DNA from 4 places in the Azospirillum sp. A23 genome. Region 1 is predicted to be linked to each of the others. Evidence: riboswitches for the same ligand, from Rfam matches in the RefSeq annotation. Region 1 holds a riboswitch; each other region holds the start of a gene.

Region 1 (3,443 bases):
TCGCACATCTGCTTGGCCTCATCGAAGCTGGACGCCCAGACCTCGGCCACGTTCGTGCACCGCCAGATGGGATTGACCTGCGCCCGCTCACCGGCGGCGCGGGCAGCGGCAGACGCCTTCTCCTGCGTCACCGTCGCGACGAATTTCATCAGTCCGGCCTGCGGGTCGCCGACCTCATGCACGAACATCGGCGGCTGGTCCGAGAGGTCCCGGACCTGCTTTTCCACCTTGCGGATATCGCTTTCCAGCCGGTTGCGGTCGGAAGACTGGCTGTTCCGGCGCTGGACCAGATGGTTCACCCGGTTTTGCAGCTCCTGCGCCTCGGCATGCAGGACATAGATGCGGTTCTCGACCTGATCCAGGCCGCTGCTCTTTTCCATGATGTTCGGCAGGAAATCCTTCAGCATCATGGCGACCGGGACGGCAGCCAGCATGATGATGACGATGGCGATCAGGAACAGCGTCGTGTTCGACATCCGCCCGCCCGTCCTCCTACCGCAAATCCTGCCCGCAAATCCCGCCGAAGCCCGCATCACCCGACGCGGAAGCTGCACCGGCACAGTGGAAGAGAGAATCAACGAACAATCCGACCCCGTCAACGAATCGTCACAGGTTGGTTCGGAATTCGTCGGAATGAGTCGGTCGGCTGCGGGTCAGGACAGCGCCATCCTTCAGGACATGGCAGTCTCCGCCACCCGCTTCACCGCGTCCCGCACCGGCCCGGGACGCCGCTCGTCGCCCAGCGTGGTGAACCAATGGTCCGGCGGATTGCGGCCGGCGGCGCGGTTCCAGGTCAGGGCACGCAGCACCGCCTCCGCCTCCGCCGTCGGCCGCACGGCGGGATCGATGCCGTTCATCACCGCCCAGATCCCGGCCCAGCAACGCCCAACCGACCAGGGGTTATAGCCGCCGCCTCCGACCACCAGCACCCGCGGCGCCAGCGGAAGCAGCGCCGCCACGGCATCCCACAGCGCGCGGTTGGACAGCTCCAGCCGGCTCAACGGATCCTCGGCCAAGGCATCGGCGCCGGTCTGGATCACCATCGCCTGCGGACGAAAGGCACGGGCCAGCGGCAGGACCGCCGCCTCCATCACATGCTCCATCTCGCTGTCGTTGAAGCCCGGCGGGACCGGCAGGTTGCGGGCCATGCCGCCGGCGCGGTCCTCCGCCTTGCCGGTGTAGGGCCAACGCCCATCCTCATGGATGGACAGGGTCAGTACCCGGTCGTCGTCGGCGAAGGCCTCCTCCACCCCATCGCCATGATGGGCGTCGAGATCGACATAGAGGACCCGCTCCAGCCCATGGTCGATCAGTTCCAGAATGCCGAGAACCGGCGCGTTGAAATAGCAGAAGCCGCTGGCCCGGTCGCGCCGCGCATGATGCGTCCCGGCCGCTGGCGCATAGACCAGACCGGCGGGCCGGTCGCCGAGAATCCTGGCCGCCTGCAACGCCGATCCGCTGCTGTGGGCCGGCCGCCGGTACATTTCGGCGAAGACGGGATTTTCCAGCTTGCCCAAATTGTGGCGGGTGGCGGTCGCCTCGTCGACCCGTTGCTCGGCCTCCGCCCGCTTCAGCGCGGCGATGTAGTCGGATGTGTGGAAGCGCGCCAGTTCGCGTTCGCTCGCGACATGGGTGTCGAGATAGACCTCGTCCGGCAGCCAGCCCATGGCGCGGCTGAGGTCGATGGCGGTCGACACGCGTGGAATCGCCAGCGGATGCTTCGGTCCATAGGTGGAGCCGCGGTAGATTTCCCCGCCGATGAACAGCGGTGTGCGGAAGGGCGTGGTCAGGACGGGCACTCCTCGATGCCCGTCAGAAACTAGGCGCCGCGGCGGTGCGGTCAAGCCGCCCGCTTCCGCATGCCGGAAGCGGCATCCGGCAATGCTTGCGGTCACGGATCGTCCGCGCCTATAGTCGCCGCCTTCACTGGGGGGAGCCGATGGGCGGCTGAGAGGTCCTGTTGCGGGACGACCCCTGGAACCTGATCCGGTTCATGCCGGCGTAGGGATCAGTGATGCGGGACCGCACCCTCTCCATCTCCGCCACTCCACGATGCATGCCCGCGTGCCTGCGATGACGCCGCTTTCGGTGACCATCTCGCGTGCGCGGCTGACCTATGGCGGCACGCTGCTGTTCTCCGACCTGACGCTGGAACTGCCGGCCGGGCGGACCACCTGCCTGCTGGGGCCGAGCGGCGTCGGCAAGACCACGCTCCTGCGCATCCTCGCCGGTTTGGCCGAGCCGGAGCCGCCGACCGAGGTGGTCACCGGCGACCGGCAGCCGCTGGCCGGCCGGATCGCCTACATGGCGCAGCAGGACCTGCTGCTGCCCTGGCTGACCGTCCTCGACAATGTCCTGCTCGGCGACCGGCTGCGCCACCGCCGTCCCGATCCGGCGCGGGTGGAGCAGGCCCGCGCGCTGCTGGACCGCGTCGGCTTGGCGGGGCGCGAGCGCGACCGTCCCGCCGCTCTGTCCGGCGGACAGAAGCAGCGCGTGGCGCTGGCCCGCACCCTGATGGAGGACAAGCCGCTGGTCCTGATGGACGAGCCCTTCTCCGCGCTCGACGCCATCACCCGGCTGCGCTTGCAGAAGACGGCGGCGGAGACGCTGGCCGGCCGCACCGTCCTGATGGTCACCCACGACCCGCTGGAGGCGCTGCGCATCGGCGACCGACTGCATGTGATGACCGGCCGGCCGGCCGTCATGGGACCGGCGCTGGAGCCCTCCGGCCCGGTGCCGCGCCGGGTCGACGATCCGGACCTGCTGGCGCATCAGGCCGAACTGTTGCGGAGGCTGGCGGAATGAAGGCGCTGCTGCGCGGCGCGATCACCCTGCTGGTGCTGGTCGCCGGCTGGCAGGCGCTGGTATGGGCCACCGGGCTGCCGCGCTACCTGCTGCCCGGTCCGCTGGCGGTGGCGGACGCCATGCAGCGGCAGGCCCCACTGCTGTTGGCCCATGGCCTGACCACGCTGGCCGAAATCCTGATCGGGCTGGTGGCCGGCGTGGCGCTGGGCGGGGTCAGCGCTTTGCTGCTCGCGCGGTTCCGCACGGCGCGGCGCTGGCTGATGCCGCTGCTTCTGGTCAGTCAGGCCATCCCCGTCTTCGCACTGGCGCCGCTGCTGGTGCTGTGGCTCGGCTATGGCATGGCGTCCAAGATCGCCATGGCGGTGCTGGTCATCTATTTCCCGGTGACGACCGCGCTGTTCGACGGGCTGCGGCGCACCGATCCCGGCTGGCTCGACCTTGCCCGCACCATGGGCGCCTCGCCCGCCGCGATCCTGTGGAGCATCCGCCTGCCGGCCGCCCTGCCCGCCTTCTGGTCCGGCGTGCGCGTGGCCGCCGCGGTGGCGCCCATCGGGGCGGTGATCGGCGAATGGGTGGGGTCGTCTTCCGGCCTTGGCTACCTGATGCTGCACGCCAATGCCCGCATGCAGATCGACCTT
Region 2 (3,443 bases), 830 kb from region 1:
GCGCCACCGTCACCTATGCCCGCGAGGATGGGGCGGAGAACACCATCACCATCGTCGGCGCCGACGAGGTCGACCCCGACCGCGGCCATGTCAGCTGGATTTCCCCCATGGCCCGCGCCCTGCTGAAGGCGCGGGAGGGCGATCTGGTGGATGTCCGCACCCCGGCGGGACTGGAACAGGTCGAAGTGCTGGAGATCCGGTACGCGGACTGACGGAGGGGGCGGCGACCCGCCCCCCTGCCAGACTTCACTCCGCCAGACCTCACTCCGCTGCCGGCTGGTAAATCTCCCCGCCCGACTGGCGGAACTTCTCCGACATCTCGGCCATGCCGGATTCCGCGGCGTCGCGGATTTCCTGCGTGATCTTCATCGAGCAGAATTTCGGCCCGCACATCGAACAGAAATGCGCGGTCTTGGCGCCTTCCGCCGGCAGGGTCTCGTCGTGGTAGGCCATCGCCGTGTCGGGATCGAGCGACAGGGCGAACTGGTCTCGCCAGCGGAAGGAGAAGCGGGCGCGCGACATGGCGTCGTCGCGCAACCGCGCCGCCGGGTGGCCCTTGGCGAGGTCGGCGGCATGGGCGGCGATCTTGTAGGCGATGACGCCGGCCTTCACGTCGTCGCGGTCGGGCAGACCGAGATGCTCCTTCGGCGTGACGTAGCAGAGCATCGCCGTGCCGAACCAGCCGATCATCGCCGCACCGATGGCACTGGTGATGTGGTCGTAGCCCGGCGCGATGTCGGTCACCAACGGCCCCAGCGTGTAGAAGGGCGCCTCGCCGCACAGCGCCAGCTGCTTCTCGACATTGTGCTTGATCTTGTGCATGGGCACATGGCCCGGTCCTTCGATCATCACCTGCACGTCGCGCGCCCAGGCGATCCTGGTCAGTTCGCCCAGGGTCTCCAGCTCGGCGAACTGGGCGGCGTCGTTGGCGTCGGCCTGGCTGCCCGGCCGCAAGCCGTCGCCCATCGACAGCGCCACGTCATAGGTCCGGCAGATCTCGACGATGTCGGCGAAATGGTCGTAGAGGAAATTCTCGCGGTGATGCGCCAGGCACCATTTGGCGATGATCGAGCCACCGCGCGAGACGATGCCGGTCACCCGCTTGGCGGTCAGCGGGATGTGGGCCAGCCGCAGGCCGGCATGGATGGTGAAGTAATCGACGCCCTGCTCCGCCTGCTCGATCAGCGTGTCGCGGAACAGCTCCCAGGTCAGGTCTTCGGCCTTGCCCTTGACCTTCTCCAGCGCCTGATAGATCGGCACGGTGCCGATCGGAACCGGGGAGTTGCGCAGGATCCATTCGCGGGTCTGGTGGATGTCGGCGCCGGTGGACAAATCCATCACGGTGTCGGCGCCCCAGCGGATCGACCAGACCATCTTCTCCACTTCCTCCTCGATGGAGGAGGTCACGGCGGAGTTGCCAATGTTGGCGTTGATCTTGGTCAGGAAGTTTCGGCCGATGATCATCGGCTCCGACTCGGGGTGGTTGACGTTGGACGGGATGATCGCCCGCCCACGCGCCACCTCGTCACGGACGAACTCCGGTGTGATGAAGTCGGGGATCTCGGCGCCGAAATCCTCGCCATCTCGGGCGGCTTCAAGCGCCGCGGCGCGGCCCAGATTTTCGCGGACGGCGATGTATTCCATCTCCGCGGTGACGATGCCGGCGCGGGCGTAGGCCATCTGCGTCACCGCCACGCCGTCCTTGGCGCGCAGCACGCCGTTGTCGGCGGTCTCGACATCGCCGCGCGCCAGGATCCAGTCGCGGCGGTGCTTGGACAGGCCGGCCCGCACGTCGATGGCGACCGACTCGTCGGTGTAGGGACCGGAGGCATCATAGACGGTCAGCGGCGGCTCGCCGCCCGACAGCGCGATCTCGCGCAGGGCGACGCGCAGATCGGGAAAGCGCATGCCGGGCACATGGATTTTCCGCGACGACGGCAGCGGGCCGGTCGAAATGCGGATGGCGTTCTCGTTGAAGTCCTTAGGCATTGGGTTTCTCCGTCGGAGTTGGGCGGACAAACCCGGGACTGCGGACGGAGGTGCGGTATCTTCGTGCGGGCCGTTTCGGAATGGTTCCCCGGCATGGCGGGGCCGATACGGCCGGACGGGGCGAGATTCGGCCCGTCACGAGGTCCCTCCCTTCGCCGGTATGACCCGGATCAGGTTCGAAGGGTCACCACGCTGCCGGCTTGCGCAGTGCGCCGTCCGGCCGTTGGTATCTCAGCCCCCTGTCGGGACCCCCCTGGAATGTGGCCCATCCTGCCGCCGACGGACGGTCGTGTCAAAAGGAAAGCGCTGCGGACGATCCGCCTGCCATATTGTGGAAATGCGCTACATCCAGCGCTTCGACCGCACATAGACCATCGGCAGCAGGGCCGACAGCAGCATCAGCCCCAAGGCGCTGGCATAGCCGAAGGGCGACTGGCTGCCGGGCATGTCGGTGAAATTCATGCCGCCGATGCTGGCGACCAGGGTCGGCGGATAGAGCAGAACGGTCAGAACCGACACGATCTTGACGATCTCGTTCTGCTCGACATTGATCTGGCCCAGCGCGGTGTCGAGCGCCAGGGCGACCTTGCCGGAGAGGAAGCGGGCATACTGGTCCAGCCCGCGCAGATCCTGCAGCGTGGTCTTGGCCCAGCGCCGAGTCGCCTTGCCGGCGTTCCAGCCATCGCCGCGCGCCAGGAAGTCGGTCATGCGGGTAAGGCTGGCCAGACTGATCCGCGCCTTGCCGATCAGGTGGCCGGCATGGCCGATGCGCTTCAGCGTCTGCGCGTCGTCCAGCGTCTCGCCGCGGGAGCGCAGCTTGCGCCCGCGGAAATAGCGGCGGTTCAGTGCATCCATCTCCACCCCGGTCCGCCGCAGCACGACCGACGTGCGGTCGATCATCCCGTCCACCAGTGCGGCCAGCACCAGTTCGCCGCGGGATGCGGAGACCTGCCCATGGGTGGCGCGGCGGCGGAAGGCCAGCAGCGCCTGCGGATCGATGTCGTGGATGGTCACCAGCCGCCGGCCGGCCAGCACGAAGCTGACGGTGGCGATGCGCGGCTCGTCGGTGTCGGCCCAGACCAGGGCGGTGACGGTCATGGTCAGCGCACCACCGGCAACACGCAGACGGCTCGACTCCTCGATCTCCGCCATCTGCTCGCGGGTGGGCAGGCCGGTGCCGATCAGCGCCTCCGCCCGCGCCAGTTCGTCGGGCGTCGGGTTGATCAGGTCCAGCCACACGGCGGACTCAGGGAACGGGACCGACTCGTCCGCGGCCTCCCTGTCCCAGCGCAGCAGACCGCCGTCATTGACGAAAACATGCAGCAAGGCTGTGCTCCTTGCGTGGGCGCGGTTCGGGCACCCGGCCTAGGTCACCCGGCCACCGCGCCGCGGCTTCACCGGGGGCGAAGCCTTTTCCCCATCGAGGTCGAGCGACGCGCCCTCATCCTTCAGCG
Region 3 (3,443 bases), 910 kb from region 1:
TGCAAAGGCCCTCTCCCGCTTCGCACCACCGGAATTCCGCTTCCTATGTTGCGGGATGTGCGCATCCGGTGGCGATGGAGAGGGAAATGTGACGGTCAGCCGCCCTGGATGGGGCGGACGATTTCCAGGCTGTCGCCGGGCTGGAGCGGAGTCTCCGGCCAGCGGCGGCGGGGGACCACAGCGCCGTTCAAAGCGACCGCGACGCCGAGCGTTCCGGCGGCGATGCCGCGCCCGGCCAGGAACTCGGCGACGGAGGCGGCGGACAGCGGCTCTTCGCGGCCGTTGACGCGGATGGCTTCACGTGAAACGGCGCTCATGCGGCGGCTCCCGCAGCGACGAAGCGGTCGGCGGCGAAGGGGCGCAGCAGCGGGTCGGTCTCGCCGGTCAGCACCAGACGGGCGATGCCGTCGGCGGTCACCGGGGTCAGCAGGATGCCGTTGCGGTGGTGGCCGGTGGCGTGGATCAGGCCGGGAATGCCGCTCTCACCCAGGATCGGCGCATCGTCGCGGCTGCCGGGACGGAAACCCGCCCAGGCTTCCTCGATGGGCAGCTCGGCGATGCCCGGCAGCGCCCGCCACGCCCCGTCCAGCAGGGCGAACTGGCCGCCGGCGGTCAGGCGGTCGTCGAAGCCGCGCTCCTCCGTCGTGGCGCCGATCAGCAGCCGGCCGTCCAGCCGCGGGATCAGATAGGTGCCGGGCGTCCACACCACATGGCGCAGCAGCGGCAGACGGGGGTCCATGCGCAGGCAGACCATCTGGCCCTTCACCGGACGTACCGGCGGCCGGGCGGCGGGTGGCAGCCCAGGCACCCCGGCCGACCACGCCCCGGCGGCCAGCACCACCCGGTCGGCCCGGTGCAGCGTCTCGGCAACCCGCACCCCCACGGCGCGCCCGCCCTCCACCGCCAGCGCCACCTCGCCGCACCGCTCATGCAGATGGGCGCCGGCAGCCTCGGCGGCGCGGCGCAAGGCGGCTGCGACCTTGCGGTTGTCGACCTGATGGTCGCCGGCACAGAACAGGGCGCCGGCGACACCCGGTTGCAGGAAGGGTTCGCGTCGCCGCACCTCGGCCCCGCTCAGCCACTCCACCGGCAATCCCAGATCGCGCTGGAAACCGTGCAGGAAGCGGACCTTCGCGGCATCGTCGGCGGTCAGCGCGATGACCATCGTGCCTTCGCTGCGCAGATCGACGGCCATGCCGCCCGCCGCTTCGAGATCGCGGGCGAAGTCCGGCCACAGGGCCTGCGACGCGCGGGTCAGCGGCAGCAGCCCCTCCTCGCCCGGCTCGGTTTCGACACAGGCGGCCAGCATGCCTCCGGCGGCATGGGTGGCGCCGCGCCCGGCCTCCCCCCGCTCGAAGACATCGACGCGGCAGCCGGCCGACGCCAGCCTCCAGGCGATGGCGAGGCCGATGCAGCCGGCGCCGACGATGGCAACGGAAGGACGGGCGGCGGACGGGCGGAGTCCCGGCGCGGAAACGGAATATGGATGCGGTTCTGGCGCATGGATCATGCGGCGGCTCCCTTCGCTGGAATTACCCAGACAGGTTCGATGGGTGTGTTCTCAGCCGCGCGACCACCGCACGGCACCCCAGGCCTATGGATTGCCTTATGCCAATGTTCCGCTGGCCCCACAAGCGGAATCGACCGCCGCCCGGCCCGCCACTCCAGCCCGCCGCATCTGCCTACAGCCCAACCTGACGATGGATGCGGCGACAGGCCGCAGCCGGATACGGAGTCCCCCCGACAGGAAACGCTACCAATCGGCAGCTAAATTGTCGGCAAAATGAGCCATACCCGGGCATTCACAGCAGAAAACGGGCACCGCCGGTGCGCGGAATGAACAACAAAGACGACCGAGGATTCGCCAGCATGCTGTCTTTCTTCCGCTCGGACTCCCCGACCTCCCCCATCCCCGGCACCCCGGTCGGCAGGTCCGAACCGGCAGCGCACGCCGACGGACCGGCGGAACAGCCGATCCGCAGCCTGTGCCTGCCGGCGGGGCAGATCGGCGCCGCGGCGCTGGACGGGCTGAGTTTCGCCGACGGGGCACCGGCGCTGGTCGTCGGCTTCGTGTCGCCGCATGTCGATTTCGCCGCCACCGCGCGGGCGGTCCGCTCCGCCCTGCCGGCGGCGACCCAGCTGGTGCTGGTCTCCACCGCGGGCGAGCTGTGCGCGGCCGAGGGCCAGCCGCTCTACCGCAAGGCCGGCGACCGCTGGGACAGCGTGGTGCTGCAATCCTTCAGCCCGCGCCTGTTCGCCGGGGTCAGCGTCCAGACGGTCCCGCTGCATTGCGACGATCTGCGCGGCGGCCGCCCGACCCGCGACGTGGCGGCACGGGTGGAGGCGATCCGCGGCGAGCTCGACCGCATCCGCGTCCCCTTCCCGGTCGACAGCCACGACACGGTGGCGCTGACCTTCATCGACGGGCTATCGGCCAGCGAAAGCTGGTTCATGGAGGCGGTCTACCGTTCCGGCCATTTCCCCTGCCTGTTCATCGGCGGCTCGGCCGGCGGCAAGCTCGACTTCCGCAACACCCATCTGTTCGACGGCCAGCGCGTGCTGGAGAACGTGGCGGTGACGATCTTCCTGAAGATGGCGCCCGGCATCCGCTACGGCATCTTCAAGTCGCAGAATTTCCGGCCGACCCAGACCCGCTTCGCCGTGGTCGACGCCGACCCGATGCGCCGCATCGTGCGCAGCGTGATCGACTGCGACGGCTTCGAAGTCGTCGGCTTCATCGACGCGCTCGCCAAATCCCTGCGCTGCAAGCCGCAGGAACTGCCGGGCAAGCTGGCGAAGAACACCTTCGCCATCGAAATGGAGGGAGAGCTGTTCGTCCGCTCCATCTCCGGCTTCGATTTCGAGAAGGGGGAGGTCGCCTTCTACTGCGACGTCAATCCCGGCGACTCGCTGTGCCTGGTGGAGGCGACCGATTTCGTCCGCCAGACGGAGGACGACCTCTCGGCCTATCTGCGCAACAAGCCGCGGCCGGTCGGCGCCATCCTGAACGACTGCATCCTGCGCCGGCTGAACAACCCCGACCAGCTCTCGCGTGTTCATGCCTTCGACGGGCTGGCCGCCGCCGGCTTCTCCACCTTCGGCGAGCTGCTGGGCATCAACATCAACCAGACCCTGTCGGCGCTGATGTTCTTCGAGGTGCCGCCCGGCACCGCCTTCTCCGACGACATGGTCGACCGTTTCCCGGTGCATTACGCCCGGTTCCAGAGCTATTTCATCGCCACCCGCTACAACCGGCTTGAGCTGCTGAGCCGCATCCGCAACAGCGTGATCGAGCGGATGCACAGCTATCTCGACGCGCTGGTGACGCTGACCGGCGGCGTGCAGGAGACCGCCAGCTATGCCGCGCGCATCGGCGGCTCGATGTCGGCGATCGAGGCGACGCTGAACCGCCACGCCACCCTGTTCGACGGCCACGCCGACCG
Region 4 (3,443 bases), on a different replicon from region 1:
CCCAGCGCCGCCGGATATGAGAGCACCGACGATACGCCCACCTCGAACAGCGCGATCAGCAGAGCGCCCACCACCGCACCGGGCACGGAGCCCCAGCCGCCCACCGTCACCGCGATGTAGGCCTTCAGGATCAGGTCGCCGCCCGAGGTCGGCGTGACGAAATAGCGGTTGGCCAGCAGCAGCCCGGCCGCCCCGGCGCAGGCGGCCCCGATGGCGAAGGTCACCAGGATCATCGCGGTGACCGGCACGCCGCAGGCCCGCGCCATCTCCGGGTCCTGCGCGGTGGCGCGCAGCCGGCGGCCGAGCTGCGTGCGGGCGAACACCCATTGCTGCGCGCCGATCAGCAGACCCGCCACCGCGACGATGGCGAGCGACTGCTCGGGCACCGCCAGCCCGGCGATGTGCAGCGTGTCGTCGCCGAACAGCGGCGGTGCGGCGCGCGGCTCCGGCCCGAACAGGATGGCGGCCCCATTCTGCAGGATGATGCCGACCGCGATGGTGCTGATGAAGACCGAGACCGGCGGCCGGCGGCGCAGCGGCAGATAGGCCGCCAGCGCCAGCAGCAGCCCCAGCGACGCCATCAGCAACAGAACCACCGGCAGCAGGACGATGCCCGGCAGCGGGATCAGCGGCGCCGCCGCCACAGCCAGGAGCCCGCCGGCCATGACGAGATCGCCCTGGGCGAAATTCACCGCCGAGGTGGCGTTCAGCACCAGCACGAAGCCCAGCGCCACCAGGGCATAGGCTGCCCCCAACGCCACCCCGTTGAGCAGCAGTTGAAGCGCCGCCATCCGCTCACTTCGCCGCAAGCGTCGGGTCGTCGTACCGCTTCACCAGCGCCGGCACCCGGCTGGTTCCGTCATAGCAGACGATGACGGCGGAATGGGCCATGTTGCCCTTGCCGTCGGACTTGTAGGTCATGGCGAGGCCCTGGAACGTCCCGGCGGACAGCGCCTTGCGAATGGCGTCCGGCGACCGGGCGCCGGCCTTCACCGCCTCCAGCACCATGGTCATGCCGTCATACTGGCCGAGCGCGAAGGCATCCGGCTCCTTGCCGAAGGCGGCGCGGTAGGCGTCGGTGAAGGCCTTGACCTCCGGCGTGCCGCCCGAAATCGGCGAGGCCGCGGTCTCGGCACAGACGCCCTTCAGTTCCGCCGGTTCCAGCAGGGCGGCGGTGCTCGGCTGATGCATGGCGGAGCCGGCGACGATGGGCAGGGTCACGCCGCTGGACGCCGCCTGCCGCAGCAGCAGCGCGGTCGGGCCGGAATGCAGGTGCAGGACCAGCACGTCCGGCTTGGCGGCGAGCGCCTTGGTCAGCACCGGCAGCAGATCCTTGGCCGCCGGGTCCACCCCCTCCTCGAAGACGGGCGTGACGCCCAGCGCCTTGAAGGCGGCGTCGAGATGGGCCTTGCCGCTCTGGCCGTAGGCGGTGGTCTGGTAGATGACGGCCGGCTGCCGCTTGCCCAGCTCCTCCACCACATAACGGGCATGGGCGGCCTTGGTGACCGCGTCGCCGGGGAAGAAGCGGAAGACCCAGGGATTGCCCTGCTCGGTGATCGAGGCGGTGCCCGACACGGTGACCAGCGGCAGCTTCAGCTCGCCCGCCAGCGGCAGCATCGCTAGCATCTGGGTGCCGAGCATGCTGGCGGCGACCGCCCCGACCGTGCCGCGGCCGGCCGCGCGCTCCAGCGCCGTCACCGCCGCCTCGGGCGAGGTGCCGGTGTCGACGACCTCCGAGGCGATGGCGACGCCGGCCGGCGTCTGCTTCAGCGCCAGGACGGCACCGTTGCGCTGGCTGGTGCCCTCCAGCGACAGGAAGCCGGTCAGCGGCACCAGCACCGGGAAGGACAGCGTGTCGTCGGCACGGGCGGCGGACGATAGACAGACGGAGGACAGGCAGGAGGATACGGCCAGCAGGCCGATCAGGAGGGGAAGCGCGCGCCGCATGACCGATACTCCTCAACACGCGCCGGCGGTTGGGGCGACGCGGAGGAGACGGGGCGCTTCGCAGCAGCTTTCAGCGGGTCCGTCGGGTTCCGGTCGGCTCCCTTCGCCGGCATGACCCGGATCAGGTTCGATGGGTGTTGTCTCAGCCCATGCGGTTGCCGAACCGGCATCCGCACAGGCACCCCAGCCGTGAACAGGCGGCGAGAGTGTCGCCGCCGGCCCCGTCCTGTCAAGAACCCAACCGGCGGCGCGCCACCATGGTTTCACGATGCAGGATGTAGAGCCCGCTGCCGATGATGACCATGGCGCCGGCCAGGACCGGCACCGTCGGCAGATCGCCGAACACCAGCCAGCCGAACAGGCTGGCCCAGACCATGCCGGTATATTCGAAGGGCGCCACCACCGCCGGCGGCGCGCGGCGGAAGGCCTGGGTCAGCAGGACCTGCGCCCCGGCGCCGATGGCGCCGACCAGCGCCATCAGCCCCAGCGCGAAGGCGGTGGGCGCCGTCCAAACCGGCACCGCCAGCGCCCCGCTGACCACCGTCGTCGTCAGCAGCAGGTAGAGCACGATGGACGCGCTGGTTTCGGTCCGCGACAGGCCGCGCACGGCGAGCGCGGCCAGCGCATAGAACAGGGCGGCGCACAGTCCGACCAGCACCGGCACCAGCGGCGCCCCGGCCGACGGCTGCGCCATCACCACCACGCCGCCGAACCCGACCACCACGGCGGCCCAGCGGCGCCAGCCCACCGGCTCGCCCAGCAGCGGCGCCGACAGCGCGGTGATGAACAGCGGACCGGCGAAGCTCAGCACATAGACGTCGGCCAGCGGCAGCTCGCGGAACGCATAGAAGAAGCATCCCATGGAGATCAGCCCGGCGAAGGCGCGCCAGACATGCCCCAGAGGCCGCCGCGTCCGCATAGCCGCGATCCCGCCGCCGCACGTCAGGGTGTAGCCGCCCACCAGCAGGAAGGCGACCAGCGAGCGCACGAACATCAGCTGCGGCACCGGGTAATCGGCGGTCAGGAATTTGATGAGCGTGTCCATCGCCGCGAACAGCAGGATCGCGCCCAGGAAGCAGCCGACGGCATAGGGAACCGAATCGGCCTCGGCAGGCAGCAGGTCGGCGGTTTCGGCGTCGGTCATGGACTCGGTTCGGAACGGCAATGGCTGGGGCTGCCCACATTATGGGCAAATGCGCCCGCGTCCCAATGCCGCAACCGCAGGTCTGCTAGGCGCAGCCAAGGTCAAGGGTCGGCTCATGCGCCGACCTCGCCTCACCGCGTCAATACCATCACCAGCCGCTCGACCGGCGCATCGTTCACCAGATGCGAGTCGACGATCTCGTCGATGTCCTCCGGGGTTTCCGGCCGGTACCAGATGCCTTCCGGATACACCACCATCAGCGGCCCGGCGGAGCAGAAGCCGAGGCAGCCGGTCATCGCCATGCCGACATCGGTCAGGCCCTTGCCCTGGATTTTCTGATCGAGCCGCTGCC

Evidence for each region. Region 1 has a riboswitch for thiamine pyrophosphate ahead of ABNQ40_RS23610 (ABC transporter ATP-binding protein). Riboswitches for the same ligand answer to the same signal wherever they lie in the genome.
Region 2: another riboswitch for thiamine pyrophosphate. It lies ahead of thiC (phosphomethylpyrimidine synthase ThiC); the one in region 1 lies ahead of ABNQ40_RS23610 (ABC transporter ATP-binding protein).
Region 3: another riboswitch for thiamine pyrophosphate. It lies ahead of thiO (glycine oxidase ThiO); the one in region 1 lies ahead of ABNQ40_RS23610 (ABC transporter ATP-binding protein).
Region 4: another riboswitch for thiamine pyrophosphate. It lies ahead of ABNQ40_RS13220 (ABC transporter substrate-binding protein); the one in region 1 lies ahead of ABNQ40_RS23610 (ABC transporter ATP-binding protein).

Annotation. Positions count from the first base shown of each region.
Region 1 covers NZ_CP170667.1:1,329,641-1,333,083, forward strand. The annotation lists gene ABNQ40_RS23600 (hypothetical protein) at 1-476, opposite strand, end outside; gene ABNQ40_RS23605 (acetoin utilization protein AcuC) at 672-1,799, opposite strand; TPP riboswitch at 1,920-2,026, shown strand; gene ABNQ40_RS23610 (ABC transporter ATP-binding protein) at 2,074-2,805, shown strand; gene ABNQ40_RS23615 (ABC transporter permease) at 2,802-3,443, shown strand, end outside.
Region 2 covers NZ_CP170667.1:2,158,558-2,162,000, forward strand. The annotation lists gene greB (transcription elongation factor GreB) at 1-212, shown strand, start outside; gene thiC (phosphomethylpyrimidine synthase ThiC) at 262-1,989, opposite strand; TPP riboswitch at 2,120-2,254, opposite strand; gene ABNQ40_RS27580 (magnesium transporter CorA family protein) at 2,332-3,315, opposite strand; gene ABNQ40_RS27585 (hypothetical protein) at 3,355-3,443, opposite strand, start outside.
Region 3 covers NZ_CP170667.1:2,235,942-2,239,384, forward strand. The annotation lists gene thiS (sulfur carrier protein ThiS) at 96-317, opposite strand; gene thiO (glycine oxidase ThiO) at 314-1,510, opposite strand; TPP riboswitch at 1,502-1,601, opposite strand; gene ABNQ40_RS27960 (methyl-accepting chemotaxis protein) at 1,870-3,443, shown strand, end outside.
Region 4 covers NZ_CP170666.1:957,267-960,709, forward strand. The annotation lists gene ABNQ40_RS13215 (branched-chain amino acid ABC transporter permease) at 1-791, opposite strand, end outside; gene ABNQ40_RS13220 (ABC transporter substrate-binding protein) at 796-1,947, opposite strand; TPP riboswitch at 2,029-2,143, opposite strand; gene ABNQ40_RS13225 (DMT family transporter) at 2,177-3,091, opposite strand; gene ABNQ40_RS13230 (ferredoxin) at 3,223-3,443, opposite strand, start outside.